DNA from 3 places in the Arthrobacter sp. zg-Y1171 genome. Region 1 is predicted to be linked to each of the others. Evidence: riboswitches for the same ligand, from Rfam matches in the RefSeq annotation. Region 1 holds a riboswitch; each other region holds the start of a gene.

What was found. A riboswitch is a leader RNA that binds a small molecule or an ion and turns the genes downstream of it on or off. The one in region 1 is predicted to bind S-adenosylmethionine.
Region 2: linked by a shared signal. The riboswitch ahead of N2L00_RS05040 (bifunctional o-acetylhomoserine/o-acetylserine sulfhydrylase) and the one ahead of N2L00_RS13185 (hypothetical protein) in region 1 are both predicted to bind S-adenosylmethionine.
Region 3: linked by a shared signal. The riboswitch ahead of N2L00_RS00360 (cobalamin-independent methionine synthase II family protein) and the one ahead of N2L00_RS13185 (hypothetical protein) in region 1 are both predicted to bind S-adenosylmethionine.

What each region holds. Positions count from the first base shown of each region.
Region 1 is NZ_CP104264.1:2,808,336-2,810,595, forward strand. Features, by position in the region: gene N2L00_RS13180 (LLM class flavin-dependent oxidoreductase) at 1-101, shown strand, start outside; SAM riboswitch class IV at 656-788, shown strand; gene N2L00_RS13185 (hypothetical protein) at 804-1,208, shown strand; gene N2L00_RS13190 (VOC family protein) at 1,342-1,779, shown strand; gene N2L00_RS13195 (CPBP family intramembrane glutamic endopeptidase) at 1,845-2,260, opposite strand, start outside.
Region 2 is NZ_CP104264.1:1,083,141-1,085,400, forward strand. Features, by position in the region: gene N2L00_RS05035 (VOC family protein) at 145-795, opposite strand; SAM riboswitch class IV at 956-1,072, shown strand; gene N2L00_RS05040 (bifunctional o-acetylhomoserine/o-acetylserine sulfhydrylase) at 1,150-2,260, shown strand, end outside.
Region 3 is NZ_CP104264.1:73,607-75,866, forward strand. Features, by position in the region: gene N2L00_RS00360 (cobalamin-independent methionine synthase II family protein) at 1-987, opposite strand, end outside; SAM riboswitch class IV at 1,007-1,130, opposite strand; gene N2L00_RS00365 (peptide MFS transporter) at 1,254-2,260, opposite strand, start outside.

The sequences.
Region 1 (2,260 bases):
CTGTCCTGGTGACCGTGCCGAACCAGCTGGGCGTGGAGTACAACGCGCATTTGCTGGAGAGCATCGTCAAGCTTGTGGCGCCGGGGGCCGGCTGGCGGTAAGTCTCGTCTTGCCCGGGTCCAGCCGGGTCCAGCCGGGTCCGCCGGGTCCGCCCCCTGCGGGGCTGGAACGGCGGCAACGAAATTCCCCGCTCGCAGAGCTCGCGGGAAATATTAAAGCCGCCTTCCTCCAGCCCCTCCGGTGGCGGCGCGTGGTGTCCAGCACCTTCCGGGGCGGGCTGGGCCCAGCTCCTCCGGTGGCGGTTATAGGTGCCGGAGCGCCTTCCTCCAGGCCCTCCGGCCACGGGCAGCGTCCCAACCAGGACGCGGCCTGCGTACATCTTCGACTGGGAGGGACGGGCGTCGCCCCCGAGGTCCTCGCGCCGACGGAAGGCGAGGTGCGTAGGCGCCGGACGGACCGGGTTAGGCGGCTTTAATAATCCTTGCGAGCTCTGCGAGCAGGGATTTTCGTTGCCGCCGTTCCTGTCCGCCCGGCGCACCCACCGGAACGTACCCCCATCGGTCCGCCCCGGCGCACCCCAACGGAACCCTCGAACGGCATCCCGAAAACGGTCCACTGTCGAAATGTCAGTGGCCTCCGCTAGAGTAGTTTTCAGCTTCACGAGATGTGGCCTTCGCCCGGTTTACCGGGCACAAAAGCTCCGACTGGCCCCACACCAACCCCATTGTTCGGCGGGTGGTTCGGATGACGAAGCGGCCTGCGTCATTCGTCGCAGGCAAGGACAACCTGCAAAGGAACCCACTGTGAGCATCTCCAGTGTCAGCAAATCCGGTCTCAGCAACTGCAGCGGCTTCGCCCCCGGGCACAACATCCATTGGATCCACAGCCGCCGCCTCGAGGGCTGGGAACAGTGGTCGGACGTCGAAGTCACGGCGGATCCGCAGCTGGACCTCATCTATCTGGTGTCCGAAGGTACCCAGCACCTGATGTGGTTCCACAATGTTCCGGCTGTCGCCACCGCGCTCGCGGCCGCCGTCGATACCCCGCAGTGGTGCCGGCACTATTCCACACTGATGGTGCCGGGCGGGTTTGATTCCGATGCCCGGAGTTCTTTTTTCTACTTGGCCCGGCCGGAGCGGGTCGTTCCCTGCAACGGCTCCCTGGTTCGGGCCCCGGAAACTGAGCGGATCGAAAAGGCCGGCTCCTAGCTGCCGCTCCGTCTCGGGACCCGTACGGATTCCGAGACGGTGCAGCCGCGTGCGAGGAGCTGGGCAGGCCCGAACGTCCGCGGCCCGCCGCTACGCGCGACCCCGGAGCGGCCGCGAACCTACGCTGGGCGCCATGGCATACAACATACAAATCTGTGTGGACTGCACCCATGCCCTCAACCAAGCGGATTGGTGGGCCGAAACCCTCAAATGGGCCAGGGAACCCACCGACCAGGAGGTCCTCCAATCCGCCCTGGACCAGGGCCTTGCCTCACCGACGGACGTAGTGGAACACCACGGCGTCCGGGTCTGGGGGGATGTCGCGGCCATTTGCCCGCCCGACCAGGTGGGCCGCCGCGGGCGGCTGCGCATCCTGTTCCAGACGGTGCCGGAACCCAAGACAGTCAAGGACCGGATCCACCTCGACGTGATTCTGGATGACATGGCCAAGGAGGAAGCACGCCCCAGGCTGGAACAGCGGGGAGCCACCTTCCTTTATGAAGCCAGCCAGGGGCCGCAATCCTGGTACACCATGGCCGACCCGGAAGGGAACGAATTCTGCATCGGTTGACGACGCCGGGACTCACCCTTGTACAGAAGGCGGACGCTGGGACGCGGCAGCTACGCAGGCAGCAGCTACTGCTGCAACAGCTCCGGCGGCACGCTGTAGAGGAGGATGACACCCAGCAGGTTTTTCGCGGCGTGCACACCGTAGGAAAGCATGAAGTTGTTTCCGGCCCAGACGTAGATGCCTACGAGGGTGGCGCCCATCGCCAGGTAGGGCATCAGCACCGGCAGGGTCAGGGATTCCTTGCCCACAATGTGGATGGAGGCGAATAACAGGACCGACAGGATGCAGCATCCCCAGAGGTTCCAGTACCGGCTGAGCTTGCCGATCAGCAGGTGGCGGAAAATGTACTCCTCGACAAAGGGCGCCAGCACCACCAGCAGCGGCACCACCAGCCACGGCGATACGGACCCCACAAATCCCTCGACGGCTTCCTGGTTCACCGCCGTTTCGACCTGCCCGCTCAGCAACGCCCCGATCATGG
Region 2 (2,260 bases), 1.7 Mb from region 1:
AGACCGCAGGGATCCGGACAGGCTGCGGGGACAGACCGCAGGGATCCGGACAGGCTGCGGGGACAGGCCGCGGGGATCCGGACACGCCGGACAGACCACGGGGATCCGGCAGGAAAACCCCGAACCGGCAGCAGAAACCCAGTGCTAGATCTCGACAGGACCGTTCGCCGTGTCGAAGGTGACGGACATGATGCCCGGTGTACCCGCCGGAGCAATCCACGTGACATCCACGTTCTCCAGCGGCTTCTCCACGGGATGGCCCAGCCAGTCGGTGACGCGTGCAGCGGAGCCGGCAATGGTCAGGGACTTCAGCTTCACCGAACCGGGCATCCCGGGAATGGCGTTGGAGGGGTGCAGCTCGTCGGTGCCGTCGTCCCAGCGGAGCAGATAGGGAACCTGCGGATCGGCGATCAATCCGTTGATGCCGATCTGCCGCCAGGTCAGCTCCTGGCCGTCGGGGAACTTGCGGTTGCCCGGCACGGAGGCCCGGCCGAGGCGTTCCTCGAAGGGGGAGAGATCGTCAACGGCAACACACCAGCCCATCCATCCGCCGCCGCATTCGGAGCGCTGGCGCACGGCCTGGCCGAACGGAGCCTTGTCCGACGCCGGGTGGTTCAGGACCTCCACCACCTCGACGTACTGGTTGTTGGCCAGGGGCAGGATCATATTGCGGGTACCGAATCGGGGGTGGACGCCACCCTTCACGTAATCGGCGCCGAGAGCAGCAGCAATCCTCTCGGTGGTGGCCAAAAGACCGTCGGATTCACAGGCATAAGAAACATGGTCCAAGCGCATGCGGCCCATTGTGGCACGTTGTGATACGCGTCTCGACCAAGGGAAGCCTAAGTGCGGAATGTTCCCGGCCGCAGCTCGGAATTACGGCGAAAAAGCGCCGATATTTCACGGTGCGTCACAGAGGTTGCGCGACGGCGGCATATCGGTTTCCATGGGTGCAGGTCATGAGTGCCAGCAGATAGCCCCGGCTTGCTGGCCGGCAACCCTCCAACCGCGGTGGGGTGCCCCGGGTGAAGACCTGGCCGTACGCCAAACGGGCGTCCGGCAAGCGCGGGTCCCACGACCCCACCGGACATCCGGCGTACCCGGATGCACCCCGGCGGCGTTGTGCGGCCCCTGGTTTGAGGGAGCATCATGAGTGCAGATTGGTCATTTGAAACCCGCCAGATCCATGTAGGCCAGGAGCCCGACGCCGTCACCGGTGCCCGAGCCCTGCCGATCTACCAGACGACATCCTTCGTTTTTCCGAGTGCAGAGGCCGCCGCGAACCGGTTTGCCCTGGCCGAACTGGAACCGATCTACACCCGGATCGGCAACCCTACCCAGGAAGCGGTGGAAAACCGGATCGCTTCCCTTGAGGGCGGCGTCGGCGCCCTGCTGCTCGCGTCCGGGCAGGCGGCCGAAACCTTCGCGCTGCTGAACCTGGCGCAGGCCGGTGACCATGTGGTCGCCAGCCCCAGCCTCTACGGCGGCACCTACAACCTGCTGAAGCACACCCTGAAGCGGTTCGGCATTGAAACCACCTTCGTGCAGGACCCGGACAACCTGGACCACTGGCGCGATGCCGTCCGGCCCAATACCAAGGCCTTCTTCGGCGAGGTGGTCTCCAACCCCCGGCAGGATGTCCTGGACCTGGAAGGCATCAGCGCCGTGGCCCATGAGGCGGGCGTGCCGCTGATCGTGGACAACACGCTGTCGACGCCGTACCTCATCCGTCCGATCGAATGGGGAGCCGACATTGTGGTCCACTCGGCCACGAAGTACCTCGGCGGGCACGGGACGGCCATTGCCGGCGTCATCGTCGATTCGGGCAACTTCGACTTCGCCGCGGACCCGGAGAAGTTCCCCGGGTTCAACACCCCGGACGAAAGCTACAACGGGCTCGTCTACGCCCGGGACCTGGGCGTCAACGGGGCCCTCGGAGCGAACCTGGCCTTCATCCTGAAGGCGAGGGTGCAGCTGCTGCGGGACCTCGGGTCCGCGGTGTCGCCGTTCAACGCGTTCCTGATTGCCCAGGGACTGGAAACGCTGAGCCTGCGGGTGGAGCGGCACGTATCCAACGCCGTCGCCGTAGCGAACTGGCTCGAAGGCCACGACGACGTCGTGTCGGTTGCGTATGCGGGCCTGGAGTCCAGCCCGTGGTTTGCGCGCGGCCGCAAATACGGGCCGCGCGGCACCGGCGCCATTGTCTCCTTCGAGATCGAGGGCGGCGTCGACGCCGGCAAGCGCTTTGTGGACGGACTGG
Region 3 (2,260 bases), 690 kb from region 1:
CTTCCCCTCCGGCAGCTTGGTATCCTCCCAGACCCGCCATTCGTGCTCATGCCGGACGTTGCCTGCCTCGAAGCTGTAGCCGCCGGCGTTAATCTGCAGCAGGGTGTCCACCAGGTGGCGGAACTCGATGTCCGTAGTGTGCGGCCCGTGCCAGGAACCCCAGCACAGGTGGAATCGGACCTGTTCCTCGGGCAGGCCGCGCAGGGCATAGTTCAGGGCCTCGACGCGGATCTGCGTGAACTTGAGGTAGTCGGCCACCGAAGGCTCGGGGTTGATCTGGTCCCAGTTCTCGGCAATGGACGGATCATCGATCTGGACGATCAGCCCGGCGTCCACGATGGCAAGGTATTCCTCCCGCATGGCATCCGCGCAGGCGTAGATGAACTCCTCCTCCGTCGCGTAGTACTCGTTGGCAATCCGCGAACAGGAGCCGGGGGAGAGTGAGGCGAGGAAACCCTCGGACAAACCTGCCTCGGCCAGACCGGACTTGAGGTTGGCAATGTCGCTGGCCACGGCGTCGTACCCCGTGTATTCCACCGGACCCGTGACCTTGGGAAAGACCTTCTGCGCCCCGGTGGTGATGCCGGAGGTTGGGTCGGTGTAGGCATCGGCGAAGCGCTGCCGGTCGCGGCGGTCCCCGAAACTGGTGAGGACAACGTTTCCGGGCTCGGAGCGGTGCGGTTCCATGTTCCAGATCCCCGTCTCGGCAACGCTCAGGCCGCCAAGCCGGGCAAACGAGTAGGACCACCAGGCCCCGTAGTCGACGTCCGCGGACATCGCATGCCCGTATTCGCCGTCGTTGGGGATATCGATACCCGCCTGGCGCTGGCGCCGCACGAGGTCGGCGACGGCGGCCTGCAGCAGTTCGGCGTAGCCTTCCGTATCCGCGGGGTCGGTTTCCCGGGCCGCGTTCGCGGCAATCAGTTCAGGGGTCCGGGGGAGCGAACCGGCGTGCGTGGTCAAAATACGGTCAGTGCTTTTGCGCATGGCAGTGATCCTTAAGGAATCGGTGCTCTTGCCCGCACCGGATGCCCAAGGGGCGGTGCAGGCCGCTTCGTCATCCGAACCACCCGTGAAGCATGGGGTTGGTGCACGGCCAAGTCGGAGCTTGGCGGCCGTGTCTCCTGAAGCTGGGACCCATCCTAACCACGCCGCAGGGATGCAGCCAAGCATGTGACGGGACGGCAAAAAGGACGGCGGCACCGGAAAGTTCCGGTGCCGCCGTCCTTAGTGAAACGCTTGGTGCCTGCCTGCTAGCGCACGCCGCCCATGAGCTTCTTGATCGACGGTGTCGCCACAGCCAGGGCGATGCCCAGGATGATTGCGGTGACGCCGCTGAAGGTGAAGTAGCTGACCTCAGTTGCGGGATCGTAGAACTGTGCCAGCCAGCCTGCCAGGGTGGTGCCCAGGGAGACGGACAGGAAGAACAGGGCCACCATCTGGGTCCGGAAGATTTCCGGAGCCAGCTTGGTTGCCACGGACAGGCCAATCGGGGAGATGAACAGCTCCGCGAACGTGAACAGGAGCAGGATGCCGACGATCGCCAGCAGCGGGGTGCTGTTGGCGCCGCCGCCGGAGAACGGAATGAACGCCAGGAACGCCAGGCCCATCACTGCCAGGCCCAGGGCGAACTTCAGCGGTGAGGACGGCTGGCGGTCGCCCAGCTTGGTCCAGACGGCGGCAAACACTGCAGCGAAGATGATGATGAAGATCGGGTTGATCGACTGGACCCAGCTCGGCGGCATTTCCCACCCGAAGATGTGCCGGTCCAGGGAGGTGTCGGCGTACAGGGCCACCACGGTGAACTGCTGCTGGAACAGCGCCCAGAAAGCGGCACTGGCGATGAACAGCGGCATGAAGGAGTAAACACGCCGGCGTTCGAGCCTGTCCACCTTCGGACTGCGCAGGATGATGATGAAGTACGCGATGGAGGCCAGGATGGCGACCGTGGCCATGACCACTGCCAGGTTCTCCGCCTTGAGCAGGCCGAAGGCGGCGGCCAGGGCGACGATGACCACGACTGCGGCAACGACGATGCCCATGGGGAGGTACTTCTTGCGCGGCAGCGGGTTGGTGACCTCGTGGGCTGCCTTGGGCAGGTACTTGCGGGTCATGCCGTACTGGACCAGGCCGATGGCCATGCCGATAGCGGCCAGGCCGAAGCCGTAGTGGAAGCCAAGGCGGACCTGGAGGAGGCCGGTCAGGAGCGGGCCGACGAGGGCGCCGAGGTTGATGCCCATGTAGAAGAGGGAGAAACCGG